3 regions of the Enterobacter quasiroggenkampii genome follow, and region 3 is predicted to be linked to each of the others. Evidence: predicted binding sites of a transcription regulator. Region 3 holds the regulator's gene; each other region holds the start of a gene.
The links. Region 3 encodes Fur, which represses iron uptake genes when iron is present. Its sites were predicted from a motif close to ATAATAATGAGAACNACTATCAA; they were not measured.
Positions count from the first base shown of each region.

Region 1 (10,540 bases), 1.7 Mb from region 3:
ACGACATCATCCACAATCGCGATATGGAGACCGTCGACCGGCAATTCAAGGCGAAAGGCATTTTTGAGGTTTCTTTTGCGAAGCCGGGCGCTGAGCTGATGCTGGATGGCGGTGGCATGAACACGTGTCAGCGCGCGGGCATCATACTGACAGCCAAGCCACCGGGCGAGGGGACGGCAGATCAGGTCACTCTGGTTATAGCCCCGCCGCCAGTGTCGACGTCGGTAGAGGGGGACATTCACCAACCTGTCGATTTTCGGCAATGCGCGGTAGCGCCGCGCCTGCAAAACCGCCAGCAGTAGCAGTCGGGCAAGGGGCTGAGCCAGCGCACTCTGGCCGGAAAACTTCAGCGCGTGAATCAGCCTGCTCAGCGGCGGAACATAATCATCCACTGCCACCAGCGCACTCCACGGCGGGGATTTTTTCAGGCAGCGGCCGCAGGGCAAAGAGGGATTGGTGGCCGGTAAACCGCATTGTGGACAGGTCCCGATACGCCATTGCAGCGATCGCGTGCAGACGGAGCAGATGCCCCATCCGCTGAGTGCCAGCGGCATTCTGCATAGCCAGCACAACCCAGGTACTGTTAGCATGTGCAACCTCCATGTGAAAAAAGAGAACAGTAACTGATGAAGACGCTGTGGTGGCAGACCGTAGGGACAGGAAATTGCCATCTTGTGCTGCTGCACGGATGGGGCCTGAATGCAGAGATATGGCATTGCATACGTGAGGAACTTGCCTCGCATTTCACGCTGCATCTGGTGGACTTACCCGGCTTTGGCCGCAGCCGCGGTTTTGGGGCCATGTCGCTTGATGAGATGGCACAGCAGGTTCTGGACGCTGCGCCACAAAACGCTGTCTGGCTGGGCTGGAGCCTGGGCGGGCTGGTGGCAAGCCAGATTGCGCTGTCGCGGCCTGACCGCGTAAAAGCGCTGGTGACGGTGGCATCGTCGCCCTGTTTTAGCGCGCAGGACGCGTGGCCGGGGATAAAACCCGAGGTACTGGCGGGCTTCCAGCAGCAGCTGAGCGAAGATTTCCAGCGGACCGTAGAGCGGTTCCTCGCCCTGCAGACGATGGGAACTGAAACCGCCCGTAAGGATGCCCGTACGCTGAAGCAAACCGTGCTGTCGCTGCCGATGCCGGAGGTGGAGGTGCTTAATGGCGGTCTTGAGCTGCTGAAAACGGTTGACCTGCGCGCGCCGCTGGCCTCCCTGACGATACCGCATCTTCGTATTTATGGTTACCTTGACGGAATTGTGCCGCGCAAAGTGGCTCCGCTGCTGGATGATCTGTGGCCGAAAAGCCAATCAATGGTGGTTGCTAAAGCGGCACACGCGCCGTTTATCTCACATCCTGACGAGTTTTGTTCGGCGCTGACCGTCTTTATTCGCGAAGTGACCACCACTCCGTGAGGCAGGCTTTTCCTTCCGGGCAATGTTTACAGCTGCCGGACAGACAACCGTCCGGCTCTTCCTGAATCCGCACCGCTTTCCCCATGGCTTCCAGTCTTTCCAGCATGGCATCGATCATCGGCTGCGGCGTATGCAGGCTGAGGCTCAGCTGTTTCGCCTCCATTCGCCCCTGCAGCGCCAGCAGATCACGAACCTGAATCAACGATGCCATGATGTGTGCTCCTTAGTGACAGTCGCCCGCCGGGCTGTTGCAGCAGGTTGCGGCGGTTTTACGGTTTGCCAGCAGGTCGATGTCGACGCGGCTGCGTGCCCGCCGCAGCAGACCGAGAACGACCACGTTGAACAGCACAACCGCAAGAATGCAGACCAGGCTGTAGCGTGGGTGCTGGCTGAAGTTAACGGTTTGATAGAACAGCGTCGCCAGCGAGTAGGCAATGTTTAACCCCCACAGGATGGAGAACCCCATCCAGCCGCGGCTGGACTCGCGGGCAATCGCCCCCATCACGGAGATGCACGGAATATAGAGCAGAACGAAGATGAGATAGCTGTAGGCCGCGGACGCGCTGCCAAATTTCTCGCCCATCACGCCCATGGCACCGGTCGCCATTTCGCCATCGCCTTTGCTGGCCTCAATCGGGTTCGCCAGCACGCTCAGGCTGAAGGTGTCTTTCAGGCTCTGCCAGGTTTCCTCTACGGCACCCAGCAGCTCATCACCGAGATGAAACTCAGCCGGGTTAAATTCCTGCTCCTGAATGTTCTCGGCGGTGTAGAGCGTATTCAGGGTACCGACAACCACCTCTTTTGCCATCGCGCCGGTAAACAGGCCGACGGTTGCCTGCCAGTTATCCTCATGCACGCCAATCGGTTTGAAGACCGGCGTGATGACGCGGCTGACGGAGGCGAGGGCAGAGTCGTTAATGTTATCCGCTGCCTGTCCACTCAGGGTGAAGCTGTTCAGGGCGCTCAGGAAAACGCTGACGATGACAATCACCTTACCGGCGCGCAGGACGAAGCCTTTCAGACGCTGCCAGGTCTGGATCGCCAGGCTTTTCAGATGGGGGACGTGGTACACCGGCAGCTCCATCACGAACGGTGACGCCTCACCGCGCATGATGGTGTGCTTGAGCATTAAACCGGTCAGGATCGCCATCACGATGCCCAGGACATACAGCGAGAAGACCGCCAGCGCGCCCTGCTGGCCAAAGAAGGCTGCCGCAAAGACAGCAAAGATTGCCAGGCGGGCACCGCAGGACATAAACGGCGCCATCATAATGGTCATCAGACGTTCACGCGGTGCATCCAGGGTACGTGCGCCCATCACCGACGGCACGTTACAGCCGAAGCCGACGATCAGCGGGACGAAGGATTTACCCGGCAGGCCCAGCGCCTGCATCAGACGATCCATCACGAACGCCGCGCGCGCCATGTAGCCGGAATCTTCCAGGAACGAGAGGAACAGGTACATCATGCCGATCTGCGGCACCAGCGGCAGAACGGTATTGATACCGCCGCCGATCCCCTGCGCGAGGAAGATGGTGAGCCATTCCGGGAAGTGCAGGGTGTAACCCACCCACTGGATCCCGTGGACGAAGACCGCGACGGAACCGGCGTCAAAAATCGGCTGCAGTGCACCACCGATGTTAATGGCAAGCAGGAACATCACGTACATCACCAGCAGGAAGATGGGCAAACCGAGGAAGCGGTTAAGCACAATCTTATCCACTGCCGCCGTAAAGCGGCTGGGTTCCGCCGTCAGCGCGTTACTGACCACGTCGCAAATCGAGGCGATGGCCTGGTAACGGGCATCGGCGATGTGCAGCGCCGGGTCGTCCAGCTCGTCGCTAAGACGGGCCACCGTTACGTCCAGCTTATCGGCCGCATGCCCGGCGTAAGCGCGGCTGTAGATATCCCCTTCCAGCATCTGCAGGCCAAGCCACAGACGCTGTTTCGCAGGCATAGCGTTATCCATCTCCTGCGCCAGCACGTTGGCTTCACGCAGGAGAGGCTGCGCGTAATGCACCAGCTCAACGTCGCGATTTCCCGCGTGACGGTCAATGGCCAGCTTCAGCGCATCAATACCGCGCGCGCGCGTCGAGACCAGCGGAACGACCGGGCACCCCAGGCGCGCGGAGAGGGCATCGACGTCGATGCGCAGCTTTTGTTTCTCTGCGATATCGAGCATGTTGAGCGCCACGATGCAGGGGATACCCAGCTCCAGCAGCTGCAGCGTCAGATAAAGGTTACGCTCGAGGTTTGAGGCGTCGACCACGTTGATCAGCAGATCCGCGTCGCCGCCAAGAATATAGTGACAGGCGATTTGCTCATCGAGCGAGGTTTGCGACGAAATGGTGGTTAAGGAGTAGGTGCCGGGAAGGTCAACCAGCGTCACCTGGTTGTCTGTCGTCGTGAACTGGCCCTCTTTACGTTCAACCGTCACGCCCGCCCAGTTGCCCACGCGCTGGCGAGCCCCGGTCAACTGGTTAAAAAGCGTGGTCTTGCCGGAATTAGGATTGCCAATTAAGCCAATAGTTAACTTTTTCATTTTTTTAGACTCACTGAAACCGCTGGCTTGTTATCGGGATAAGGCTTCGACTTCTATTAACGCGAGGTCTTTTTTACGCAGGACCAGATTCACGCGTCGGGTTTCGATATGAACCGGATCGCCTAACGGCGCCACGCGTACGACCTGGAATGACGAACCGGGCAGCATGCCCAGCGACAGCAGCTTCTGCCGATAGGCCGGGCTAATTTCGCGGGTAAAACCGGTAATCTTCCATGCACTGTCTGGAGTGAATTGCATAACGCCTGATTCCACGAAAGGTTAAATTATCTACTATGCGATGATAATGAGAATAGTTTTTATCAGCAATATTAAAACTGTGACGGAATGTTGTTTGCGATATTAATTTACGGCCTTTTTGACCTTGCTCAATATTTGCTGAAATGCCGGGAAAACGAAAAGCGGAGTATTTGTTAACGGGGTGATAATTCGCGGTTTAAATATGGCTACACACTATTTATTTTAATTTCCTGCGGCCTGCTTGCCGGGCGGCACTGCGTTTGCCCGGCCTACAAAACCGTAGGCCCGGTAAGCGCAGCGCCACCGGGCATTTATGACCTTAGCGTTTTTTACCCATCGCGGCCGCCAGCGCATCCATCATCGCGCTGTTGCCTGCAGGCTGGGCATCACGTCCACGCGGTTTTGCCGCTTTCGCGGCCGGACGCTGCTGCTCGCGGCCCCCACCGTTGCCGCCGCGGCGCGCGTTGGTGTCACCCGGCTGCTCGTCCAGACGCATGGTGAGCGCGATACGCTTGCGCTGCAGGTCCACTTCCAGCACTTTGACCTTCACGATGTCGCCCGCTTTGACCACGGTGTGCGGGTCTTCAACGAACTTGTCGGCAAGGGATGAGATATGGACCAGGCCATCCTGATGCACGCCGATATCCACGAACGCGCCAAAGTTGGTGACGTTAGTCACCGCACCTTCCAGCACCATGCCTGGCAGCAGGTCGTTCATGGTCTCGATACCGTCAGCAAAGGTCGCGGTTTTGAACTCAGGACGCGGATCGCGGCCCGGTTTTTCCAGCTCTTTGATAATGTCGGTAACGGTTGGCACACCAAATTTGTCGTCGGTGAAATCGACGGCTTTCAGGTTGCGCAGGGCGCTGCTGTCGCCCATGAGATCTTTCAGCGCCTGCTGGGTAGCGGCCAGGATGCGTTCCACCACCGGATACGCTTCCGGGTGAACGGTGGAGGCATCGAGCGGGTTATCGCCGTGGTTGATGCGCAGGAAGCCCGCGCACTGCTCAAACGCTTTTGGCCCCAGACGGCTTACCTTCAGCAGCTGCTGACGGTTCTGGAACTGGCCGTTCTCGTCGCGCCAGGCGACGATGTTCTGCGCCATCATGCGGGTTAAGCCCGCCACGCGGGTCAGCAGAGGAACGGAGGCGGTGTTCAGGTCAACGCCAACGGCGTTTACGCAGTCTTCCACGACCGCATCCAGCTTGCGCGCCAGCTGAGTCTGGCTCACGTCGTGCTGATACTGGCCCACGCCGATCGATTTCGGATCGATCTTCACCAGTTCCGCCAGCGGATCCTGCAGACGGCGAGCGATCGAGACCGCGCCGCGCAGGGAAACATCCAGGTCCGGGAACTCCTGTGCCGCCAGCTCGGACGCGGAGTAGACGGATGCCCCGGCCTCGCTGACGATCACTTTCTGTGCCGTCACTTTCGGGAACTGCTTCTGCACGTCGAGATAGAAACGCTCGGTTTCGCGGGACGCCGTACCGTTGCCGATGGCGACCAGCTCGACGTTGTATTTTTCGCACAGCGCCGCCACCACGACGGCCGCTTTCGCTGCCTGGCCGGTGTGCGGATAGATGGTGTCGGTGGCGACCAGCTTGCCGGTGCCGTCAACGACAGCGACTTTTACACCGGTACGCAGACCCGGATCGAGACCCATGGTCGCGCGCAGGCCAGCAGGGGCGGCCATCAGCAGGTCGTGCAGGTTGCGGGCGAAGACGTTAATCGCTTCATCTTCAGCACGTTCGCGCACGGTGCCCATCAGCTCGGTTTCGAGGTGCATCAGCACCTTGATGCGCCAGGTCCAGCTCACCACGCCTTTACGCCAGCTGTCAGCCGGGGCGTTGTTCAGGCGCAGACCGAGATGGTCGATGATGATCTGCTCGCAGTGGCTCTCTTTCGGCGGCTCGTCAAACTGCGGGTCGGCGTTCAGGGAGAGCTGCAGCACGCCTTCGTTGCGGCCGCGGAACATTGCCAGCGCGCGGTGGGAAGGGGTGGTGGAAATCGGTTCGTGGTGATCGAAGTAGTCGCGGAATTTCGCGCCTTCTTCCTCTTTACCCGCGACGACGGTAGAGACGATGTGGGCGTTCTTCCACAGGTAATCACGCACTTTGGCGAGCAGGGCAGCGTCTTCGGCGAAGCGCTCCATCAGAATATAGCGCGCGCCGTCAAGGGCGGCCTTGGTGTCCGCTACGCCTTTGTCGGCGTCGATGAATTTCGCCGCTTCGGTATCCGGATCGTGGGACGGTTCGTTCCACAGCAGGTCGGCCAGCGGCTCAAGACCCGCTTCAATCGCTATCTGTCCGCGCGTGCGGCGCTTCGGCTTGTACGGCAGATAGAGGTCTTCGAGTTCGGTTTTGCTCAGGGTGCCATTGATAGCGCTTTCCAGTTCGCTGGTCAGCTTGCCCTGTTCGCCGATGGATTTGAGGATCGCCTGACGACGTTCTTCCAGTTCGCGCAGATAACCGAGACGGGTTTCCAGGTTACGCAGCTGCGTGTCATCCAGACCGCCGGTGACTTCCTTACGATAGCGTGCAATAAACGGCACGGTGTTCCCTTCATCAAGCAGGCGAACGGCAGCTTCTACCTGTTCGGCTCTGGCCTGAAGTTCACCCGCAATAATGCGGCAGAGCGAATCTTTCATCATGGCTTTATCATCTGTTGAGTCGAAAAAATCAGGGGATAGTTATACGGGCTGACACGGCAAAATGCCAGCCGGGGAGGGCGCTCTCGGACTATTTTACGTAGACGATCTCATTAACGTACCAGCTGGCTTCACCGGCTGGGGTCTGCACGACGGCCAGATCGCCCACTTCCTTTTTCAGCAGCGCGCGGGCCATCGGCGAGTCGATGGAGATGTAATCCTTACGACCAAAAATTTCATCGTAGCCGACAATGCGAAAGCGCAGGGTGTCACCGTCGTCGTTTTCAATCTCCACCCACGCGCCGAAGAACACTTTGCCCTCCTGCTGCGGGGAGTAATCGACAATTTTTAGATTTTCGAGGCATTTCGTCAGATAGCGTACCCGGCGGTCAATTTCGCGCAGCCGCTTCTTGTTGTACTGGTAGTCAGCGTTTTCGCTGCGATCGCCCAGGCTCGCGGCCCAGGTCACCTTTTTGGTTACCTCAGGACGCTCTTCGCGCCAGAGGAAATCCATCTCTTTTTTAAGTTTCTCGTACCCTTCGCGGGTGATCAGGGGCGTTTTCATGGTGCTGCCTTTGCTGCCGGTTCTCTGTTTTGCGCACAATACGTACCACACAGTGTAACAGACAGGATTAATAATGATTTATGTGATGAAATGAACAGATAAGCTGCTGTTAAATATGCTTTGTAACAATTTCGACTAGAATTTATACCAGAATTAACTGGTCGAATACGTGCACTTTTTTAGAATACGCTGTTACAAAGACTATCCGAACCTTTGGGAGTACACACAATGCAAGAAAACTACAAAATTCTGGTCGTGGATGACGACATGCGCCTGCGTGCGCTGCTGGAACGTTATCTGACCGAGCAGGGCTTCCAGGTTCGTAGCGTCGCGAACGCTGAGCAGATGGACCGTCTGCTGACCCGTGAATCTTTCCATCTGATGGTTCTCGACCTGATGCTGCCTGGCGAAGATGGGCTTTCTATCTGCCGCCGTCTGCGCAGCCAGAGCAACCCGATGCCGATCATCATGGTGACGGCGAAGGGCGAAGAAGTTGACCGTATCGTGGGCCTCGAAATCGGCGCCGACGACTATATTCCAAAACCGTTTAACCCGCGTGAACTGCTGGCGCGCATTCGCGCCGTACTGCGTCGTCAGGCGAACGAACTGCCGGGCGCGCCGTCGCAGGAAGAAGCCGTTATTGCCTTCGGCAAGTTCAAGCTGAACCTCGGCACGCGCGAAATGTTCCGTGAAGACGAGCCGATGCCGCTCACCAGCGGCGAGTTTGCGGTCCTGAAAGCGCTGGTCAGCCACCCGCGTGAACCGCTTTCCCGTGACAAGCTCATGAACCTGGCGCGCGGTCGCGAATACTCCGCAATGGAACGCTCTATCGACGTGCAGATCTCCCGCCTGCGCCGCATGGTAGAAGAAGATCCGGCGCATCCTCGTTATATTCAGACCGTATGGGGTCTGGGCTACGTGTTCGTCCCGGACGGCTCTAAAGCATGAGGCGAATGCGCTTCTCGCCGCGAAGCTCGTTTGCCCGCACCCTGTTACTGATCGTCACCCTGCTGTTCGTCAGCCTGGTGACGACCTACCTGGTGGTGCTGAACTTTGCGATCCTGCCGAGCCTCCAGCAGTTTAATAAGGTCCTGGCCTACGAAGTGCGTATGCTGATGACCGATAAGCTGCAGCTGGAGGACGGCACGCAGCTCGTCGTTCCCCCGGCGTTTCGTCGTGAAATCTACCGTGAACTGGGCATCTCGCTCTACTCGAATGAAGCGGCGGAAGACGCGGGCCTGCGCTGGGCGCAGCACTATGAATTCCTCAGCCAGCAGATGGCGCAACAGCTGGGTGGCCCGACGGAAGTGCGCGTTGAGGTCAACAAAAGCTCGCCCGTCGTCTGGCTGAAAACCTGGCTGTCACCCAACATCTGGGTGCGCGTCCCGCTGACCGAAATCCATCAGGGCGATTTCTCGCCGCTGTTCCGCTATACCCTGGCGATCATGCTGCTGGCGATAGGTGGGGCCTGGCTGTTTATCCGTATACAGAACCGACCGCTGGTCGACCTGGAGCACGCTGCGCTGCAGGTCGGTAAAGGCATTATTCCTCCTCCGCTGCGCGAGTATGGCGCCTCGGAAGTCCGCTCGGTGACGCGTGCGTTTAACCATATGGCGGCAGGCGTGAAGCAGCTGGCGGATGACCGTACGCTGCTGATGGCGGGCGTGAGCCATGACCTGCGCACCCCCCTGACGCGTATCCGTCTGGCGACGGAGATGATGGGAGAAGAGGACGGTTATCTCGCCGAGTCCATCAACAAGGATATCGAAGAGTGCAACGCCATCATCGAGCAGTTCATCGACTACCTGCGCACCGGTCAGGAGATGCCGATGGAGATGGCGGATCTGAACGCGGTGCTGGGCGAAGTGGTGGCGGCGGAAAGCGGCTACGAGCGCGAGATTGATACCGACCTTCAGGCGGGCGAGATCCAGGTACGCATGCACCCGCTCTCCATTAAGCGCGCGGTGGCCAACATGGTGGTTAACGCGGCGCGCTACGGCAACGGCTGGATTAAGGTCAGCAGCGGCTCTGAACTCAACCGCGCCTGGTTCCAGGTGGAAGACGACGGTCCGGGCATCAAGCCCGAGCAGCGTAAGCATCTGTTCCAGCCGTTTGTACGCGGCGACAGCGCGCGCAGCACCAGCGGTACAGGCTTAGGCCTGGCGATTGTGCAGCGTATTGTGGATAACCATAACGGGTTGCTGGAGATTGGTACCAGCGAGCGGGGTGGGTTGAGCATTCGCGCCTGGTTGCCGGTTCCGGTGACGCGGGGGCAGGTGAAAGAGAGTTGAAAAAAGGGTGGCACGAGCCACCCTTTTTTACAGGTCGGGTAAGGCGAAGCCGCCACCCGACATGGACTACAGTTTTGGACCCGCACTCACCAGCGCAGCACCCGCCGGGGTATCGGTGTACTTCTCGAAGTTCTCGATAAACAGCTTCGCCAGCGATTCCGCTTTCTCACGCCACTGCTCCGGCGAACCGTACGTATTGCGCGGGTCGAGGATATGCGTATCCACACCCGGCAGCGACGTTGGGATCGCCAGATCAAACATCGGCAGCGTGAAGGTTTCGGCGTCGTCCAGAGAACCATCCAGAATGGCGTCGATAATGGCGCGGGTATCTTTGATGGAGATACGTTTGCCGGTGCCGTTCCAGCCGGTGTTCACCAGGTATGCCTGCGCGCCGGATGCCTGCATGCGTTTCACCAGCACTTCAGCGTACTGCGTCGGGTGCAGCGACAGGAAGGCTGCGCCGAAGCAGGCGGAGAAGGTTGGGGTTGGCTCCGTCACGCCGCGCTCGGTACCCGCCAGCTTGGCGGTGAAACCGGAAAGGAAGTGGTACTGCGTCTGGCTGGCCGTCAGGCGAGACACCGGAGGCAGCACGCCGAACGCATCCGCCGTCAGGAAAATAACCTTCGTGGCATGACCCGCTTTCGACACCGGCTTCACGATATTGTCGATGTGGTAAATCGGATAAGAGACGCGGGTGTTTTCTGTTTTCGACGCATCGTCGAAGTCGATGGAGCCGTCGGCACGCACGGTGACGTTTTCCAGCAGCGCATCGCGACGGATCGCGTGGAAGATATCCGGCTCAGCCTCTTCAGACAGGCGAATGGTCTT
Region 1 covers NZ_CP143745.1:223,178-233,717, reverse strand. The annotation lists gene gntX (DNA utilization protein GntX) at 1-590, opposite strand, end outside; gene bioH (pimeloyl-ACP methyl ester esterase BioH) at 627-1,409, shown strand; gene feoC ([Fe-S]-dependent transcriptional repressor FeoC) at 1,381-1,620, opposite strand; gene feoB (Fe(2+) transporter permease subunit FeoB) at 1,633-3,951, opposite strand; gene feoA (ferrous iron transporter A) at 3,982-4,209, opposite strand; gene V1572_RS01220 (Tex family protein) at 4,529-6,859, opposite strand; gene greB (transcription elongation factor GreB) at 6,948-7,421, opposite strand; gene ompR (two-component system response regulator OmpR) at 7,650-8,369, shown strand; gene envZ (two-component system sensor histidine kinase EnvZ) at 8,366-9,712, shown strand; gene pckA (phosphoenolpyruvate carboxykinase (ATP)) at 9,779-10,540, opposite strand, start outside.
Region 1: feoA (ferrous iron transporter A) is a predicted target of Fur. The motif match lies at 4,250-4,272, and genes of this name have one in related genera.

Region 2 (10,540 bases), 1.4 Mb from region 3:
ATACCGGCCGAGAAGATGCCGCACATCACCGCCAGCAGCAGACCTTTCTTCAGGTTAAAATCTTCAGCTTTAATGCCCATCTTGCGCTCTTTCAGCTGCCCCGCGCGAGTCACTATTCCTACGCCAACGACCGCCACCAGCACGCCCAGGAGCGTCATCCGCCCACCCTGAGTATTAATAAGCACCTCGATGTTGCCGTTGAGAACTGGCGTCATCAGAGTTCCGACGATCAGCGTAATGCCAATCGCGATACCAATGCCCATCGACATGCCGAGATAGCGCATGGTGAGGCCATAGTTGATGTTACCGACGCCCCACATCGCGCCGAACAGGAACACCGGCAGCAGAGTGGAGGCGCTGAAGGAGGAGAAGTAGCCCCAGAAATCGGGCAGCAGCATGGCGCTAATGGTCCAGGGTAAAATCAGCCAGGACACGACCCCGCCAACGGACCACATGGTTTCCCATGACCAGCCTCTCACCTTTTTAAACGGAGCATAGAAACAGGCTGCACTGGCAGCGCCTATCAAATGCCAGAAGATACCCATCGTAATCGCATGATTCATTTTTACACCCTCATCGTTTTTATCGTCAGTGGCTTCTCTTCGACTTGAGGAGTGTAAAAATTAGGCAGCCCGGGAACCTTCAGAAGGTTGCCGCACAGGTGTTCTGGATGGCAATCAGCACGTTAACCGCGTGAGCAGACTCACATTTCCGCTATTAATCGAAAACTGAATAACCTTATAAAAACTACGGCATTGATAATCATTTTCAATATCATTTAATTAACTATAATGAACCAACTGCTTACGCGGCATTAACAGCTGTGCCGCCCGACAATAATGGAGAGGATTATGAGTTATACACTGCCATCCCTGCCGTATGCCTACGACGCACTGGAACCGCATTTCGACAAGCAGACGATGGAAATCCATCACACTAAACACCACCAGACTTACGTGAACAACGCGAACGCCGCGCTGGAAAGCCTGCCAGAATTCGCTAACCTGCCTGTTGAAGAGCTGATCACCAAGCTGGACCAGCTGCCAGCGGACAAGAAAACCGTGCTGCGTAACAACGCGGGCGGTCACGCAAACCACAGCCTGTTCTGGAAAGGCCTGAAAACTGGTACCACCCTGCAGGGCGACCTGAAAGCGGCTATCGAGCGCGACTTCGGTTCTGTTGACAACTTCAAAGCAGAATTCGAAAAAGCCGCTGCAACCCGCTTCGGCTCCGGCTGGGCGTGGCTGGTTCTGAAAGGTGACAAACTGGCGGTGGTTTCTACCGCGAACCAGGACTCCCCGCTGATGGGTGAAGCGATCTCTGGCGCATCCGGCTTCCCAATCCTGGGTCTGGACGTGTGGGAACACGCTTACTACCTGAAATTCCAGAACCGTCGCCCGGACTACATCAAAGCGTTCTGGGACGTGGTGAACTGGGACGAAGCAGCAGCGCGTTTCGCCGCTAAAAAATAAGGTTGCATTGACGCCTGTGAGAAGCGAGTCTGATGGCTCGCTTTTTTTGTATCTGCGTAATGGAGGCAGCGATGCATTACCCGGTGAATGTATTTACAGGCAAGGTAAGGGAGTACGACGGCAGCCGCCCGAGCGCCATCGCCAAAATTCAGGTCGACGGTGAGCTGACGTTAACCGACCTTGGGCTTGCGGGCGACGAGCAGGCCGAAAAGAAGATCCACGGTGGGCCCGAGCGCGCACTGTGCCACTACCCTCGCGAGCACTATCAGCACTGGAAAACCGAGTTCCCCGAGCAGGCGGACCTCTTCGTCGCCCCCGCGTTTGGCGAGAATCTCTCAACCGAAGGGCTCACCGAAAAGAACGTGTTTATAGGTGATATCTACCGCTGGGGCGATGCCCTGATTCAGGTGACGCAGCCGCGCTCGCCGTGCTTCAAGCTCAACTTCCATTTCGGTATTCATGACATGTCGGCTCAGATGCAAAGCGCGGGTAAAACCGGCTGGCTGTACCGTGTGGTGCTGGCTGGGCAGGTGTCAGCGGATGCGCCGCTTGAGCTGGCATCACGCCTGAGTGAAGTGTCTGTTTACGACGCCTGCGCCATTGCCTGGCATATGCCGTTTGATGACGAGCAGTATCATCGCCTGCTGTCGGCGGCGGGGTTATCGACCAGCTGGACAAGAACGATGCAGAAGCGGCGTTTAAGCAGCAAGATCGAGGATAATTCGCGGAGGTTGTGGGGTAAATAGTCCTCCGTAAAGAGTAGGCCGGGTAAGGCGAAGCCGCCACCCGGCACTAACAGCTACGAACGCTTATACAACGGTAGCCACAGCGTTAACCGCAGCCCACCCAGCGGACTGTCATCGGCTTTCACCCATCCACGGTGCTGCTGCATGGCGGTTTCCACAATCGCCAGACCCAGTCCCGTACCGCCCGATTCCCGGTCGCGCGCTTCGTCGGTGCGGTAGAACGGACGGAAAATCTGCTCGCGGTCTTCCGGGCTGACGCCAGGACCGTCGTCGTCGACAATGACGGTGATCCCGTCTTTATCCACCGAGAACGCCACCTCAATCTTCGTGTGCGAGTAGCGCAGGGCGTTACGCACGATATTCTCCAGCGCGCTTTCCAGCGTGTTGGGGTTACCGTACAGCGGCCATGGACCCGGCGGGAAGTTGACGGTGAAGGATTTGCCCATCTGCTCCGCTTCGAACGCCGCGTTATCCAGCACTTCATGCCACAGATGATTGGCTTTCACCGTTTCGCTCACCAGCGCGTTTTTCTGCTGATTGCGCGACATGACCAGCAGATCGTTGATCATGCTGTCCAGACGATGCGCTTCGGTTTCGATACGCTCCAGCTCTTTGCTCTCCCCGCTGCGGCGGCGCAGCAGCGCGGTGCCAAGCTGTAAGCGCGTAAGCGGGGTGCGCAGTTCGTGCGAGATATCCGACAGCAGACGCTGTTGTGCCGTCATCATGCGATCGAGAGCGCTCACCATCTGGTTAAAACTGGTCCCGGCGGCAAGGAACTCCTGCGGTCCGGCTTCCAGTTCAGGATGTTGTCGCAGGTTACCCTGGGCCACTTCATCAGCCGCATTTTTCAGCTTACGCGCCGGTTTTGCCAGGCTCCACGCCAGCCATAACAGCAGCGGCGAGCTGACCAGCATAGTAACAATCAGCAGCAGGAGAGGGCGGTCAAACAGCAGGTTGATGAAGTCGGACTGGGAGCTGCTCGCGGGGCGAATCAGGTAGAGCTGATAGTTATCCTCGCCATCTCTGACGGAGAACGGCCCCACCATTTCTACGCGGCCATATTTTTTCTTCTGGGGGTGATCGGCGTTATCTGCCTGGCCAATGAAGTTGCGGATGATCTGCATTTCATTGCGATCGGCGCCAATCACGCGGCCTTCGCTGGTCACCAGCAGCAGGCGTTGTCCGGGCGGCGCCCACTTGTCGATAGCGCGAAACAGCCTGCGCCACCACATTAAATCGTTTGGCGGATCGTTTGCCAGCTCGGCTTCCACGTGCTGCTCGATCATCACGCCCTGACGTTGCTCGCTGTCGAGAAGCTCCGTCATCTGGCGTGAGTCGAGTTTTGGCAACATCAGTACGAGCATTAAAACCAGTGCCAGCGTCAGCCAGAAGATGGCGAAGATGCGGGCGGTTAAGCTTCCTATCATGAAGCGGAAACCATCAGATAACCGCGACCACGCAGGGTTTTAAACCATGGATGACCGTCTTTACGCTCCGGCAGCTTACGGCGCAGGTTAGAGATGTGCATGTCGATGGCGCGGTCAAACGGGGTCAGACGTTTGCCCAGCACTTCCTGGCTTAAATGTTCACGCGAAACCACCTGGCCGAGGTGCTGCGCCAGCAGATACAGCAGGGTGAACTCCGTGCCGGTCAGTTCCAGCGTCTGGCCATCAAAGCTCGCTTCCTGACGGCCCGGGTTCAGGCTCAGGGAGTCGACTTCAAGGGTAGGCGAGCTGTTGTCGGTATTCTGCTGCTGCTCGCTCCAGTGGGAACGACGCAGGATCGCGCGAATACGGGCGACCAGTTCGCGGTCGTTAAACGGCTTCGGTAAATAGTCATCCGCGCCCAGTTCAAGGCCGAGTACGCGATCGAGTTCGCTGCCGCGAGCGGTCAGCATGATAACGGGAGTCTGGTGTGTCTGGCGAAGCTCTTTCAACGTATCAATACCGTTTTTCTTCGGCATCATCACGTCGAGCAAAAGTAAATCGATGCTGTCGTCAAGGAGACTCAGCGCCTGCTCGCCATCATGGGCAACCAGGACGTTGAAACCTTCCATGTCGAGCAACTCCTTTAAAAGGGATGTGAGCTCTCGGTCATCATCAACTAACAGGATTTTATTCATTGTTTAAATACCTCCGAGGCAGAAATTACGACATCAAGGCTGTCTAATCCATGACTTTACGTTGTTTTACACCCCCTGACGCATGTTTGCAGCCTGAATCGTAGACTGTCTCTCGTTGAATCGCGACACGAAAGATTTTGGGAGCAAGTGATGCGCAAAGTTACCGCTGCCGTCATGGCCTCAACGCTGGCGTTCAGTGCGTTTAGCCAGGCTGCTGTAGCTATCATCAGCGATAACGGTTCCTCACAAGAGGACACAACGCAGCACAGTAGCCAAAGCCATATGTTTGACGGCATAAGTTTAACCGAACATCAGCGTCAACAGATGCGAGATCTGATGCAGAGGGCGAGACACGACCAGCCCCCTGTTAATGTTAGCGAAATGGAGACAATGCATCGCCTTGTCACCGCAGAAAATTTTGACGAAAGCGCTGTGCGCGCTCAGGCCGAAAAAATGGCACAGGAACAGGTTGCTCGCCAGGTTGAAATGGCGAAGGTCCGCAACCAGATGTTCCACCTGCTAACGCCCGAGCAGCAAGCGGTTTTGAACACCAGACATCAGCAGCGTATGGATCAGCTGCGTGAGGTTGCACGGATGCAGCGAAGCTCAGAAACGACGTTTTTCAGTAGCAATAGCAGTACCCGTAGTAACCAGTAAACCCTGTTTTCCTTGCCATAGACACCATCCCTGTCTTCCCCCACATGATGTGGGGGTTTTTTTTGCCCCGCATTCTGATTTGTTAACCGTTTATTCATCCTTCGACTCCACATGCTTCCGTTATACTAGCGGCATGACATGACAGGAGCGTTTATGAATCAATCCTATGGAAGACTGGTAAACCGGGCCGCCATGGCCGCGACCATCATGGCGTCGTGTTTGCTGGTCATTAAGGTTTTTGCGTGGTGGTATACCGGATCGGTCAGTATTCTGGCGGCGCTGGTGGACTCGCTGGTCGATATTGCCGCCTCGCTGACCAACCTGCTGGTGGTGCGTTACTCGCTGCAGCCAGCGGATGAAGAGCACACGTTTGGGCACGGCAAAGCGGAGTCGCTGGCCGCGCTGGCGCAGAGCATGTTTATATCCGGTTCTGCGCTGTTCCTGTTTCTCACCGGCATTCAGCATCTCGTCTCGCCGACACCGATGAACGATCCCGGCGTCGGCGTCGTTGTGACGATTGTCGCGCTTATATGCACACTTGTTCTGGTAACGTTCCAGCGCTGGGTCGTTCGCAAAACGCAAAGTCAGGCCGTACGGGCGGATATGCTTCATTATCAATCTGATGTTATGATGAATGGGGCTATTCTTATTGCGCTCGGTCTGGCCTGGTATGGCTGGCATCGGGCCGATGCGTTGTTTGCGTTAGGGATTGGTATCTATATTTTATATAGCGCCCTGCGGATGGGGTATGAAGCGGTGCAATCACTGCTTGACCGCGCCCTCCCGGACTCAGAACGCAATGAAATTTTTTCTATCGTGACCGCCTGGCCCGGCGTCAGCGGTGCGCACGATCTTCGAACGCGGCAGTCAGGGCCGACCCGCTTTATTCAGATTCATATTGAAATGGAAGACAACCTGCCACTGGTTCAGGCTCACGTGATTGCTGAGCAGGTTGAGCAGGCGATTTTGCAGCGTTTTCCTGGTTCAGACGTCATCATTCACCAGGATCCCTGCTCGGTTGTACCCGGACATGTTGGGCTTTCGTAATTCGTTGTAAAAAAGTGAGCCAGGCCAGCATTTTGTGTATAAATTACCGCCATTTGGTCTGACCTGAATCAATTCAGCTGGAAGGGATTGATATACTATTTGCAGTATTCGTTGGTCGATAAGTTTCTTCCGGCAACAGATTTCAATTTTGCATTCCTAAGTTCAGAGGTAGTCATGATTAAGAAAATCGGTGTGTTGACAAGCGGCGGTGATGCGCCGGGCATGAACGCGGCAATTCGTGGGGTTGTTCGCGCGGCGCTGACGGAAGGTCTGGAAGTTTTTGGTATCTATGATGGTTACCTGGGTCTGTATGAAGACCGTATGGTTCAGCTCGACCGTTACAGCGTGTCTGACATGATCAACCGTGGCGGTACCTTCCTTGGGTCTGCACGCTTCCCGGAATTCCGTGATGAACACGTTCGTGAAGTGGCTATCGAGAACATGAAAAAACGTGGCCTGGACGCCCTGGTGGTTATCGGTGGTGACGGCTCGTACATGGGTGCAAAACGTCTGACTGAAATGGGCTTCCCGTGCATCGGTCTGCCAGGCACTATCGACAACGATATCAAAGGCACCGACTACACCATCGGTTACTTCACCGCGCTGGGAACCGTTGTTGAAGCGATTGACCGCCTGCGTGACACCTCTTCTTCTCACCAGCGTATCTCTATCGTTGAAGTGATGGGACGTTACTGCGGTGACCTGACCCTGGCTGCGGCGATTGCGGGTGGCTGTGAGTTTGTCGTGGTTCCGGAAGTGGAATTCAGCCGTGAAGATCTGGTGGCTGAAATCAAAGCGGGCATCGCGAAAGGCAAGAAACACGCGATCGTGGCTATCACCGAGCACATCTGTGACGTAGACGAGCTGGCGAAGTACATCGAAACCGAAACCAAACGTGAAACCCGTGCCACCGTACTGGGGCACATCCAGCGTGGCGGTTCCCCTGGCCCGTACGACCGTATTCTGGCGTCCCGTATGGGCGCGTACGCAATCGAACTGCTGCTGCAGGGCCACGGCGGCCGCTGCGTCGGTATTCAGAACGAGAAACTGGTTCACCATGACATCATCGACGCGATTGAAAACATGAAGCGTCCGTTCAAAGGTGACTGGCTGGACTGCGCGAAAAAACTGTACTGATTGGCTCTGTTGCCCGGTGGCGCTGCGCTTACCGGGCCTACAAAAGCACGACTCGTAGGCCGGGTAAGGCGTAGCCGCCACCCGGCTTTTTTATGCGTGCACGCTTTTTTATTCCACTACGTTATAGCCAATCTTTTTTTATTCTTTAATCCTCGATTCGCTTTCTGGCACGCTGCATTCATCAAAACACTACACAAGAGAGCTGGGCGATGAATAAATGGGGCGTGGGTTTAACATTATTGCTGGCATCGACCAGCGTTCTGGCTAAGGACATCCAGTTACTGAACGTGTCATACGACCCGACGCGTGAACTGTACGAGCAATACAACAAAGCGTTTGCGGCACACTGGAAACAGGAAACCGGCGACAATGTCGTGGTTCGCCAGTCTCACGGCGGTTCTGGCAAGCAGGCGACCTCCGTCATCAACGGTATCGAAGCTGACGTGGTGACCCTGGCGCTGGCCTACGATGTCGACGCGATCGCCGAGCGTGGCCGTATCGACAAAAACTGGATCAAACGCCTGCCGGATAACTCCGCGCCATACACCTCAACCATCGTTTTCCTGGTCCGTAAAGGCAACCCGAAACAGATCCATGACTGGAATGACCTGATTAAGCCAGGCGTGTCCGTCATCACCCCTAACCCGAAAAGCTCTGGCGGCGCTCGCTGGAACTACCTGGGTGCGTGGGGCTACGCGCTGCACCACAACAATGGCGACCAGGCCAAAGCGCAGGAATTCGTGAAAGCGCTGTATAAAAACGTTGAGGTGCTGGACTCCGGCGCGCGTGGCGCCACCAACACCTTCGTCGAGCGCGGGATTGGCGACGTGCTGATCGCATGGGAAAACGAAGCCCTGCTGGCCACTAACGAGCTGGGTAAAGACAAGTTCGAAATTGTGACCCCAAGCGAATCGATTCTGGCAGAGCCGACCGTCTCTGTTGTCGATAAAGTGGTTGAGAAGAAAGACACCAAAGCGGTGGCAGAAGCCTACCTGAAGTATCTCTACTCGCCAGAAGGCCAGGAAATTGCGGCGAAAAACTTCTATCGTCCACGCGATCCGGCGGTGGCGAAGAAATACGAAAGCGTCTTCCCTAAACTGAAACTCTTCACCATTGATGACGAGTTCGGTGGCTGGACGAAAGCGCAGAAAGAGCACTTCTCTAACGGCGGCACGTTCGACCAGATCAGCCAGCGCTAACCATTAGCCAATGACACGGTAACCCGGCGTGAGAAATCCGCCGGGTTTTTTATTTGGTCATCATTTTGCGTTACTCTTTTGCCTCTATTGAAAACAGGGAACGCGTTGTGAAAAAAATTATCTTATTGATCCTCATTGTCATCGCCCTTGTCGCTGGCGGCGTGTACTGGATGAAAGCGGGTAATCCGAATGCGTTGCGACATATCGTTCTCGACCAGTGCGTGCCGAATCAGATCCAGAATCGTAACCCGGCACCGTGTGCGCAGGTGAAAACGGATGCAGGCTATGTGGTCTTTAAAGACCGCAACGGGCCGCTGCAATATCTGCTGATGCCGACATATCGCATCAACGGCACCGAGAGCCCGCTATTGACCGAAGCGCACACGCCGAACTTTTTCTGGCTGGCCTGGCAGTCGCGCAGCTTTATGACCCTGAAGCGCGGATCCGAGGTGCCCGATAGCGCCATTTCGCTGACGATTAACTCGCCGACAGGGCGCACGCAGAACCATTTTCATATTCATATCTCCTGTCTGCGCCCGGACGTGCGCGAGAAACTCAACGCCGCGCAGGGAGAAATCAGCACCCAGTGGTTGCCCCTTCCTGGCGGGCTGGAAGGGCATGAGTATCTTGCTCGTCGGGTGACGGAGAATGAACTGGTGCAGCGCAGCCCGTTCATAATGCTGGCTGAAGAGCTGCCGGAAGCGCGCGACCATATGGGGCGCTTCGCCCTGGCGATGGCGCAGCAGTCCGATGGTTCGTTTGTGTTGCTGGCAACCGAACGTAACTTGCTGATGCTTAACCGCGCGTCCGCTGAGGAACTGCAGGATCATCAATGCGCTATTCTGAATTGACCCCACCATAAATAGCGTTTACTCGCCCTGCCTGTCGCCGTAGACTTGCTGAAAAATTCTACAGGAGACAGGTATGTCGCTCTGGTCAACGTATCCTCTGCTGGTACCCTCACTGATCGTTGGCGTCACTATCGTGCTATGGGCGACGTCGCTGTTGCCGGAATTCATCACCGCACTGCTGTTCTTTACGGCGGCAATGACCGCGAAGATTGCCCCGCCGGAGGTGATTTTCGGCGGTTTTGCTTCGTCGGCCTTCTGGCTGGTCTTCAGCGGATTCGTGCTCGGCGTGGCGATCCGTAAAACCGGACTGGCAGACCGGGCCGCCCGGGCGCTGTCGGCAAAGCTCACCGACTCCTGGGTGTTGATGGTGGCAAGCGTGGTGCTGCTGAGCTATGCGCTGGCGTTTGTGATGCCGTCGAATATGGGACGTATTGCGCTGCTGATGCCGATTGTCGCCGCCATGGCGAAACGCGCCGGTATCGCCGACGGCTCCCGCGCCTGGTTTGGTCTGGCGCTGGCGGTAGGGTTTGGGACGTTCCAGCTTTCGGCGACGATTCTGCCCGCTAACGTGCCTAACCTTGTGATGAGCGGTGCGGCGGAAGGCTCGTACGGCATCCATCTGAACTATGTCCCGTATCTGCTGCTGCACACGCCGGTGCTGGGCATTCTCAAAGGCCTGATTCTGATTGGCCTGATCTGCTGGCTTTTTCCCGGCAGCCCAAAACCGCCGAAGGAACAGGCGCCGTCTGAGCCTATGGGGCGGGACGAAAAGCGTCTTGCCTGGCTGCTGGCGGTGGTGCTGGGGATGTGGGTGACGGAGAGCTGGCACGGCGTTGGGCCCGCCTGGACCGGGCTGGCGGCGTCGGTCATCGTTATGCTGCCGCGTATCGGTTTTATCACCGGGGAGGAGTTTTCTGCGGGGGTGAATATGCGTACCTGCATTTACGTCGCGGGCATTCTTGGGCTGGCGATCGTCGTGACGCAAACCGGTATCGGAACGGTGGTGGGCGAGGCGTTGCTCCGCATTATGCCGCTGGATGCAGACCAACCGTTCACCAGTTTCCTGGCGCTGACCGGTATTACCACCGCACTCAACTTCATTATGACCGCCAACGGCGTTCCTGCGCTGTATACCACCCTGGCGCAAAGCTTCTCGGATGCGACCGGCTTCCCGCTGCTGTCGGTAATCATGATTCAGGTGCTCGGCTATTCCACGCCGCTGCTGCCGTATCAGGCGTCGCCGATCGTGGTGGCGATGGGGCTAGGAAAGGTGCCTGCCAGGGCGGGGATGGTGCTCTGTCTGGCGCTG
Region 2 covers NZ_CP143745.1:481,111-491,650, reverse strand. The annotation lists gene rhaT (L-rhamnose/proton symporter RhaT) at 1-563, opposite strand, end outside; gene sodA (superoxide dismutase [Mn]) at 852-1,472, shown strand; gene yiiM (6-hydroxyaminopurine reductase) at 1,544-2,218, shown strand; gene cpxA (envelope stress sensor histidine kinase CpxA) at 2,272-3,645, opposite strand; gene cpxR (envelope stress response regulator transcription factor CpxR) at 3,642-4,340, opposite strand; gene cpxP (cell-envelope stress modulator CpxP) at 4,491-4,997, shown strand; gene fieF (CDF family cation-efflux transporter FieF) at 5,151-6,044, shown strand; gene pfkA (6-phosphofructokinase) at 6,219-7,181, shown strand; gene V1572_RS02370 (sulfate ABC transporter substrate-binding protein) at 7,391-8,380, shown strand; gene V1572_RS02365 (CDP-diacylglycerol diphosphatase) at 8,488-9,231, shown strand; gene V1572_RS02360 (SLC13 family permease) at 9,305-10,540, shown strand, end outside.
Region 2: sodA (superoxide dismutase [Mn]) is a predicted target of Fur. The motif match lies at 756-778, and genes of this name have one in related genera.

Region 3 (10,540 bases):
GCTTATCAACAAAGGTCTGGCGTATGTTGACGAACTGTCTGCAGATGAGATCCGTGAGTACCGCGGTACGCTGACCGCGCCGGGCAAAAACAGCCCGTTCCGCGATCGCAGCGTGGAAGAGAACCTGGCGCTGTTTGAAAAAATGCGCGCCGGTGGTTTCGAAGAAGGCAAAGCCTGCCTGCGTGCCAAAATTGACATGGCATCGCCGTTCATCGTAATGCGCGATCCGGTGCTGTATCGTATTAAGTTCGCTGAACACCACCAGACTGGCAACAAGTGGTGCATCTACCCGATGTACGACTTCACCCACTGCATCAGCGATGCGCTGGAAGGCATCACCCACTCGCTGTGTACACTGGAGTTCCAGGACAACCGTCGTCTGTACGACTGGGTGCTGGATAACATCACCATTCCGGTGCATCCGCGCCAGTACGAGTTCTCTCGTCTGAATCTGGAATACACCGTGATGTCCAAGCGTAAGCTGAACCTGCTGGTGACCGACAAGCACGTTGAAGGCTGGGATGACCCGCGTATGCCGACCATCTCCGGTCTGCGCCGTCGTGGTTACACCGCGGCGTCAATCCGTGAATTCTGCAAGCGTATCGGCGTGACCAAGCAGGACAACACCATTGAGATGGCCTCTCTGGAATCCTGCATTCGCGAAGATCTCAACGAAAACGCCCCGCGCGCGATGGCCGTTATCGATCCGGTGAAACTGGTCATCGAGAACTATCCGCAGGGCGAGAGCGAACTGGTCTCCATGCCTAACCATCCGAACAAACCGGAAATGGGAAGCCGTGACGTGCCGTTCAGCGGCGAGATCTGGATTGACCGCGCTGACTTCCGTGAAGAAGCCAACAAGCAGTACAAGCGTCTGGTGCTGGGTAAAGAAGTACGTCTGCGTAATGCTTACGTCATCAAAGCCGAGCGCGTTGAAAAAGATGCGGAAGGGAATATCACCACCATCTTCTGTTCTTATGACGCTGAGACGCTGAGTAAAGATCCGGCGGATGGCCGCAAGGTGAAGGGCGTTATCCACTGGGTGAGCGCAACCCACGCGCTGCCGGTCGAGATCCGTCTTTACGATCGTCTGTTCAGCGTGCCTAACCCAGGTGCGGCGGAAGACTTCCTGGCGACCATCAACCCGGAATCGCTGGTGATTAAGCAGGGTTATGCGGAGCCGTCCCTGAAAGCGGCTGAAGCGGGCAAAGCGTTCCAGTTCGAACGTGAAGGTTACTTCTGCCTGGACAGCCGTTACAGCACGGCGGAAAAACCGGTATTTAACCGTACCGTAGGCCTGCGTGATACCTGGACGAAGATCGGCGAATAATATTCCTGTTCTGGTCAATGAGAGACAAACGCCGCATTATGCGGCGTTTTTTTATTTAACGATCAGAGTATTAAGCCAGGGACTAAAGAGGCGTTCTGAAAATAACAGGTCAATGAGGTGCTACTTATTTTTTAAAAAAAAGTTTGTATCATTGCCAAAATTAAAAAGGTGATAAAAAAGGAAAGCGATCCCGCGCCTGGCCACTGAAAAACCTGAGAATTACCCGTCATTCCTCGCCTTCCTGTAAATGTTACAAAGCACTACCAATTATGTGCACTTCGTCATAATCCTGACTTTTGCCCGCTGAAAAGCATTGATAATTCGCGTCGCGAAAAATAACCTAAAGACGGTAGTTAATTCGAGGGTATTTAAAACTACCCCTGACCATTTGGTCTTTTTTATTTACGCCGTTTCAGGCGTTTTAATTCGTCAAAGAGGAATAATCTATGCGTACGTTCAGTGGCAAACGTAGTGCGCTGGCGCTGGCTATTGCCGGTGTGACAGCAATGTCGGGCCTGGTGATTGCGCCAGAGGCAAAAGCAGCGGGTTTCATCGAAGATTCTACCCTCACGGGCGGTATTTATTACTGGCAGCGTGAGCGTGACCGTAAAGACGTCACTGAAGATAAATACAAAACCAACCTCTCGCACTCCACCTGGAACGCCAACCTGGACTTCCAGTCAGGCTACGCCGCGGATATGTTCGGTCTGGATATTGCCGCGTTCACCGCGATCGAAATGGCGGAAAACGGCGACAGCGGCCACCCGAACGAAATCGCCTTCTCCTCCAGCAACAAAGCCTATGATGAAGACTGGTCCGGGGATAAGAGCGGTATCAGCCTTTACAAAGCCGCAGCGAAATTCAAATACGGCCCGGTCTGGGCGCGTGGGGGGTATATTCAGCCAACTGGCCAGACGCTGTTAGCCCCACACTGGAGCTTTATGCCGGGTACCTATCAGGGGGCGGAAGCAGGGGCTAACTTTGACTACGGCGATGCGGGTGCGCTGAGCTTCTCCTATATGTGGACCAACGAGTACAAAGCACCGTGGCACATTGAGATGGACAAGTTCTACCAGAACGACAAGAAAACCAAGGTCGATTACCTCCACTCGCTGGGGGCGAAATACGACTTCAAAAACGATCTGGTTCTCGAAGCGGCATTTGGCCAGGCGCAAGGGTATATCGATCAATACTTTGCCAAGGCCAGCTATAAGTTCGATATCGCGGGTAGCCCGTTGAGTACCAGCTACCAGTTCTACGGTACGCGCGACAAAGTCAGTAACGGTGGTGTCAACGACATCTACGACGGCACCGCGTGGCTGCAGGCGCTCACCTTTGGCTACAAGGTCGGTCAGGTTGATTTGCGTCTGGAAGGTACATGGGTGAAGGCGGAAGGGCAGCAGGGCTACTTCCTGCAGCGTATGACCCCGACCTACGCCTCCTCCAACGGTCGTCTTGATATCTGGTGGGATAACCGCTCCGACTTCAACGCCGACGGTGAGAAAGCGGTCTTCTTCGGCGCAATGTACGATCTGAAAAACTGGAACCTGCCTGGCTGGGCGGTGGGCGCGTCTTACGCTTACGCCTGGGATGCAAAACCTGCCGACATGGCAACACCGGATGCTTACTACGATCCAAACTATCGCCTGAAAGAGTCTTCCTACAGCCTGGATGCAATCTATACCCTGCAGGATGGCCGCGCGAAAGGCACGATGTTCAAACTGCACTTCACCCAGTACGACAACCACTCCGATATCCCGAGCTACGCGGGCGGTTACGGCAACATCTTCCAGGATGAACGTGACGTGAAATTCATGGTTATCGCACCGTTCACCATCTTCTGATGAATCGTCCGGCGGGTCAGCTCCCGCCGGACCGGAGACTGCATATGATGAAAAAAATCGTAATCGTCGCGCTATTGGCATCGGGGCTGGTGGCGTGTGCCCAGACTCAGGCACCGAAAGAGGACTCCCGTCTCAGGGAGGCCTACAGCGCCTGTATTAATACTGCGGAAGGCTCGCCGGAGAAAATTGAAGCCTGCCAGAGCGTGCTGAATGTGCTGAAGAAAGAAAAAGCGCACGAGCAGTTTGCGACGCAGGAAAATGTCCGGGTGATGGATTACCAGGCCTGTATCCAGGCGCGTAAAACCGGTAACGATCAGGAAGTGGCGAAGCGTTGCGACAAGATCTGGAACGAGATACGCAATAACAATAAATAAGTTGCTTTACGCCCGGTGGCGCTGCGCTTACCGGGCTTTTTTTCAGGCAAAAAAAAGCCAACCTTGCGGCTGGCTCAGAGTATGAATACTCGCTTATTTTGCGTCGTGCGCGTGGTCATCTTCACGGCAGTCGCCTTCAGCGCAGTGACCGTAAAGGTACAGGCTGTGGTTGGTGAGGCGGATACCGTGACGCGCGGCGATTTCACGCTGACGCGCTTCGATGGAATCATCGCTAAATTCAATGACCTTGCCACAGTCGAGGCAGATCAGGTGATCGTGGTGCTGCTGCTGGGTCAGTTCGAATACAGATTTACCGCCTTCGAAATTATGACGGGTGACAATGCCCGCGTCATCAAACTGGTTCAGCACGCGATAGACGGTAGCCAGCCCAATCTCTTCACCCATGTCGATAAGACGTTTATAAAGGTCTTCCGCACTGACATGGTGATTGTCTGGACCCTGAAGCACTTCGAGGATTTTTAACCGAGGAAGCGTAACTTTCAGGCCAGCCTTCTTTAATGCGGTATTGTTGTCAGTCATGCGGAATCTGTCCTGTTGCTAAACGATTCACTTCTGTAGGAAGTGACAGAAAATGCACCTGGGATAATGCGTCTCATTATAGAACTGCCATGGCTAAATGAAAACTGCAAGTCTCAGGCAAAATATGCTTATAAAAATGGGGTATCACCAACAAACTTGCTCGATGGAAAACCACATTTATCAGGGAGACATTGTACAGGTCTGGGCGAAAAAGTTAAAAGATTGTAGCAATTAATTTAATCGGTTTGACCTGGTGCACGGGCGCAACCGCCGTTGCGCCGCGAGAAAAATCAGGCGTTAAGAATATCGTCCAGGTGCAGTTCTTCACGGATCTGCTTAACCCATTTCTCAACGCGCTCTGCGGTCAGTTCTGGCTGACGGTCTTCGTCGATGGCCAGGCCCACGAAGTGATCGTCATCGGCCAGTCCTTTAGATGCTTCGAAGTGGTAACCAGCGGTCGGCCAGTGGCCGACGATCACTGCGCCATTCGGCTCAATGATGTCGCGGATGGTACCCAGCGCGTCACAGAAGTACTCGGCGTAGTCTTCCTGATCGCCGCAGCCAAACAGGGCGACCAGCTTACCGTTGAAGTCCACTTCTTCTAGCGTCGGGAAGAAATCATCCCAGTCACACTGGGCTTCACCGTAGTACCAGGTCGGAATACCCAGCAGCAGAATGTCATAGCCTTCGAGATCTTCTTTGCTGCTCTTGGCGATGTCATGCACATCAGCAACGTCTTTACCGAGCTGTTTTTGAATGTTTTTCGCGATATTTTCGGTATTGCCGGTATCACTGCCAAAGAAAATGCCGATGATTGCCATGAGTAAAATAACCTCTTGAAACTTAATAGTATGGTGGCGCAATTCGGCCACGGATAAGGGCAATAATAGCAGAACTGGCAACCCTGCGGAAACAGCTATCGCGCAGGACTGCACTCTGTGCTACATGAAAAGGGTAATTAAGGGAATTTTCAGACTTATGCCTGGCCGCGCAATGTCTCAAGCTGGGCGATCAGCATCTCTTCAATGAGCTCGCTGCGGCTGATATTTCGCGCCTCGGCCAGCTCGTTAAGTGCATCGACCGCGTCAGCGTTGAGCTTCAGTTCGACACGCTTAAGCCCACGATTTTTATCGCGTTTAAGCTGATTGCGTTTATTGATACGCAGCTGTTCATCGCGCGAAAGCGGATTCGTCTTCGGTCGTCCCGGGCGACGCTCATTCGCGAACAGATCTAGTGTCGTACGGTCCGTTTGTTCTTTGGCCATGATTCTGAGACTTCGGGGGAAACACGCCGCCCTGCTAATGCCCGGGCGATAAGCGCGCCATCATACATCACCAAAAACGGCGCGCCAACGACTGGAAGCCCGCAGCCTTCCAGTCGCTCTCTTTTTAATCAATTTGCAGTATCAGCAAGATAGCGGCGAATGGCGCGCAGTACGGCGTCAGGTTTTTCCGCATGCACCCAGTGCCCGGCTCCGGCAATGACGTGGGCGCGAGCCTGCGGGAATTGCGCCAGTATGGCGTCGCGGTACGCGTCGGTAACGTAAGGGGAGTTACCGCCGCGAATAAAGAGGGTAGGGTGCGGCCAGGCGGGTACGGTTTGCCAGCCCACAATATTGTTGTACTGGTTCCAGAGCACCGGCACGTTAAAACGCCACTGGCCGTCAACAAACGACTTCAGCAGGAACTGCACGACGCCTTCTTCATCAAGATGCTCACGCATGACGGTAGCTGCCTGCTGGCGGGTCGCGACACCCGCTTCGGTGACCGCATTGATGGCGGCAAAAATCTCGTCGTGACGGCGCACGTCGTAATCCACGGGCGCAACATCAATCACCACCAGGCCGTTAATACGCTCCGGGGCCAGCGCCGTCAGGGCCATCACCGCTTTGCCGCCCATTGAATGCCCGATGAGGGTGACCTTTTGCAGATCGTTGGCATCCAGCGTATCCAGCAGATCCTGCGCCATCGCGGCGTAGGTCATCTCGTCGGAACGGCCGGAAAGACCGTGATTGCGCATATCGACCTGTAGGATATCGTGATCGGTAACCAGATCGCGCGCCAGCACGCCCAGGTTATCCAGGCTGCCAAAAAGCCCGTGAACCAGTACGATGGGAGAATTATTGTTCGGCGATTGTGCAGTTTGCGCTCGGGTATTCAATTTCATGGCAAAGTTCTTTTTTTACGTATGTCAGGTTAGGGTATCATGTTGACCATTCTGCCGCCCGGCTGCAAGGTTCCAGTTTAATCTGACTTTTGCCGCCAACCTGGTTTGACGCTATCCGCTGTTGGGATTTGACCTTATAATCCCAATGACTTGTATTCAGATAAGATATCGCACTGGATTAAGATGAAAACAATCGAAGTTGATGACGAACTCTATCAGTATATTGCCAGCCAGACGCGGCATATCGGGGAGAGCGCGTCCGACATTTTACGGCGCATGCTTAAAATTTCCGCCGCTTCACAGCCTGCTACCCCAGTCACCAAAGATGTCGTGTCTCAGCCAAGCGTTGTTGCACAAGCAAAACCTGCCGTGACGCCGGCAAAAGATAAAGTGCGCGCGATGCGCGAGCTGCTGCTCTCCGATGAATACGCGGAGCAGAAAAAGGCGGTTAACCGCTTTATGCTGGTGCTGTCTACACTTTATTCACTGGATAACAAAGCGTTTGCTGAAGCGACCGAGTCGCTGCACGGTCGTACTCGCGTCTACTTCGCGGGCGACGAGCAGACGCTGCTGCAAAATGGCAATCAAACCAAACCCAAACATGTTCCTGGCACCCCGTACTGGGTGATCACCAATACCAATACGGGCCGCAAGTGCAGCATGATTGAACACATCATGCAGTCCATGCAGTTCCCGGCGGAATTGATTGAAAAGGTTTGCGGTACAATTTAACCCTTGCATCAGAAGGACCCGGTAATGGCAAATCACAGCCGTGCAGGCCAACCTGCACAACAAAGCGATTTGATTAACGTCGCTCAGCTGACCGCGCAGTATTACGTGCTGAAGCCGGTCGTGGGCAACGCAGAACACGCAGTGAAGTTTGGTACATCTGGTCACCGCGGCAGCGCGGCGCGCCACAGCTTTAACGAACCGCATATTCTGGCCATTGCTCAGGCCATTGCGGAAGAGCGCGCTAAAAACGGCGTTACCGGTCCGTGCTACGTGGGGAAAGATACCCATGCCCTGTCTGAACCGGCCTTTATTTCCGTGCTGGAAGTTCTGACAGCGAACGGCGTTGATGTGATTGTTCAGGAGAACAACGGCTTCACCCCAACGCCTGCGGTGTCTAACGCCATCCTGGTACACAACAAAAAAGGTGGCGCGCTGGCTGACGGTATCGTTATCACGCCATCCCACAACCCGCCGGAAGACGGTGGTATTAAATACAACCCGCCTAACGGTGGCCCGGCAGACACCAACGTCACCAAAGTGGTTGAAGATCGTGCGAACGCCTTGCTGGCCGACGGTCTGAAAGGCGTGAAGCGCATCTCTCTGGATGCGGCCATGGCGTCCGGCCACGTAAAAGAGCAGGATCTGGTTCAGCCGTTCGTGGAAGGTCTGGCGGATATCGTCGATATGGCGGCCATCCAGAAAGCCGGCCTGAAGCTGGGGGTGGATCCGCTGGGCGGCTCCGGTATTGAATACTGGAAACGTATTGCCGAGCACTACAAGCTGGATCTGACCATCGTGAACGATCACGTCGATCAGACCTTCCGTTTTATGCACCTGGACAAAGACGGCGCGATCCGCATGGACTGCTCCTCCGAGTGCGCAATGGCGGGCCTGCTGGCGCTGCGTGATAAATTCGATCTGGCGTTTGCTAACGACCCGGATTACGACCGCCACGGTATCGTCACCCCTGCCGGGCTGATGAACCCGAACCACTATCTGGCAGTCGCGATTAACTACCTGTTCCAGCACCGTCCGCAGTGGGGCAAAGAGGTGGCTGTCGGTAAGACGCTGGTTTCCTCCGCGATGATCGACCGCGTGGTGGACGCGCTGGGCCGCAAGCTGGTGGAAGTGCCGGTGGGCTTCAAATGGTTTGTTGACGGTCTGCACGACGGCAGCTTTGGCTTCGGTGGTGAAGAGAGCGCGGGAGCTTCTTTCCTGCGCTTCGACGGCACGCCGTGGTCAACCGATAAAGACGGTATCATCATGTGCCTGCTGGCGGCGGAAATCACCGCGGTCACCGGTAAAAACCCGCAGGAACATTACAACGACCTGGCGGCACGCTTTGGTGCGCCAAGCTATAACCGTATTCAGGCCAGCGCAACGTCAGCCCAGAAAGCAGCCCTGTCCAAACTCTCTCCTGAGATGGTCAGCGCAAGCACCCTGGCCGGCGACCCGATTACTGCGCGTCTGACGGCGGCACCGGGTAACGGCGCCTCCATTGGTGGGCTGAAAGTGATGACCGAAAACGGCTGGTTCGCTGCGCGTCCATCCGGCACGGAAGATGCGTATAAAATCTATTGCGAAAGCTTCCTCGGCGCTGAGCATCGTCAGCAGATTGAGAAAGAAGCGGTAGAGATTGTCAGCGAAGTGCTGAAAAACGCGTAAGTGGTTTTCTGGTGCGGGCTGATGCCCTCACCCCGGCCCTCTCCCACGGGGAGAGGGAGAAAACATTAAAAACGGCAACCCTTGGGTTGCCGTTTTGCTTTTACCTAACTGTGCTTATTCTTCAATTCAAACCGCGGTGACACCAGACCGTACAGCGTCCAGCCCATAAAGGTCACCATCGCGCCATACAGCATCGCTTCCTGGCCGGAGGAATAGAGCGCGTAGAAGCTATAGATTGCCCCAATCAGCGCCACGATATTGGCCGCTCGCGCCTTGCGTGGATCAACCTTCGCGACTTTCTGAATAATCACCAGCGCCGCCATCGACAGGATATACGGAATGATATTCGTCACAACCGCCAGGTTGACCAGCACGTTGAACTGGCTGTTCAGCGACGGGCTAATGGTCATCAGCGACAATCCGCTCTGGAAAATGACAATCGCCAGCATGCCCTGCACCGGTGCATCGGCTTTGGTGACGCGGGAGAAGATTTTTGGGAAGTAACCTTCATCAGCCGAGGATTTAAACACCTGCGCGATGGTGAACTGCCAGCCAAGGAGTGAACCGCAGCACGACATGACCATCAGACCCATAATCACTTTCCCGACTTCCGGCGTGAACATCTGCGCGAAGGCCAGCCCGAACGGCGCCGTGGAGTTGGCCAGATCCATGTTCGGAACGATGCCCGCAATGACGTTCGTCGAGACGATATAGATCACCGCCGCGCCCAGCGTACCGCCGAGGACCGCAATCGGGACGTTCTTTTCCGGATTATCAACGACTTCTGCGTTCGCGCAGGCGGATTCCAGACCGAGGAAGGCCCAGAGCGTCATGGCGATAGAAGAGCCGACTGCGCTGAAGAACGGCACATGGTGCGGGTTCCAGGAGTTGGCGTACAGGGTCGGGCTGAACCAGAACCAGCCGATGATGCACAGGCCGACAACCGGAATAATCACGCCCCAGACGGTGATGCTGCTGAGCTGTCCGGTGATACGCGCACCGCCAAAGTTAGCCACGGTGCAGATCCACAGCACGCCGATGGTGGCTAAACCAATCTGTACCGGGCTGAGCGTCGCGCCAAACAACTCCGTACCGTAGCCCACGGCGGAGATGGCAATCGCCACGTTGGCGATCAGCAGTGATACCCCGTAGGTATAGTTGGCCATAAAGTTGCCCGACTTGCCAAAGGCATACTCGGCGTAGCCTCCCATGCCGCCTGACTTGCGGCTGAACATCCCGCACTTGGCAAATGCCCATGCCAGCGCCATTGAGCCTACGGCGGTCACCAGCCAGGAGATAATCGAAATGGTTCCTACTTCGGCAAGCTTGGTGGGCAGCATGATGATGCCGGAGCCCATCATGTTCACCATGGTGAGGATGGTCAGCTGCACCACGCCCATCTTATTGGACTTACTCATAATTTCTCTCCTTTCAGCAGCGCGGGCTGAGCGGCGGGTTGTTTGATGACGTTACAGCGAACCTGTTTACGGCCCTCACACTCCTCGACGTACACACCCTGCAGCTCCGGTGCAAAGCCCGGCAGCAGGTTGATGCCTTCTTCCAGCGCGGTGAAGTAGCGCAGCACGGAGCCGCCCCAGACCTCCCCCGGGACAACGCACAGCACCCCCGGCGGATAAGGTAGGGCGCCTTCCGCGGCGATGCGGCCTTCCGCGTCGCGAAGGGAGACCAGTTCAACCTCACCGCGCAGATAGGCGTAGTTCGCGTCCTGCGGGTTCATCATCACGCGTGGGAAATGGGACTTGCGGAACATCTCTTTCTGCAGCTGTTTCACATTGTGACGGGCGTACAGGTCATGCATCTCCTGGCAGATCTGGCGCAGGGTGTAATCCGCGTAACGTTCCGGATGTTGTTTGTAGAGAGAAGGCAGG
Region 3 covers NZ_CP143745.1:1,889,014-1,899,553, forward strand. The annotation lists gene glnS (glutamine--tRNA ligase) at 1-1,330, shown strand, start outside; gene chiP (chitoporin ChiP) at 1,777-3,174, shown strand; gene chiQ (ChiQ/YbfN family lipoprotein) at 3,222-3,548, shown strand; gene fur (ferric iron uptake transcriptional regulator) at 3,642-4,088, opposite strand; gene fldA (flavodoxin FldA) at 4,379-4,909, opposite strand; gene ybfE (LexA regulated protein) at 5,065-5,352, opposite strand; gene ybfF (esterase) at 5,481-6,254, opposite strand; gene seqA (replication initiation negative regulator SeqA) at 6,438-6,986, shown strand; gene pgm (phosphoglucomutase (alpha-D-glucose-1,6-bisphosphate-dependent)) at 7,011-8,651, shown strand; gene potE (putrescine-ornithine antiporter) at 8,756-10,069, opposite strand; gene speF (ornithine decarboxylase SpeF) at 10,066-10,540, opposite strand, start outside.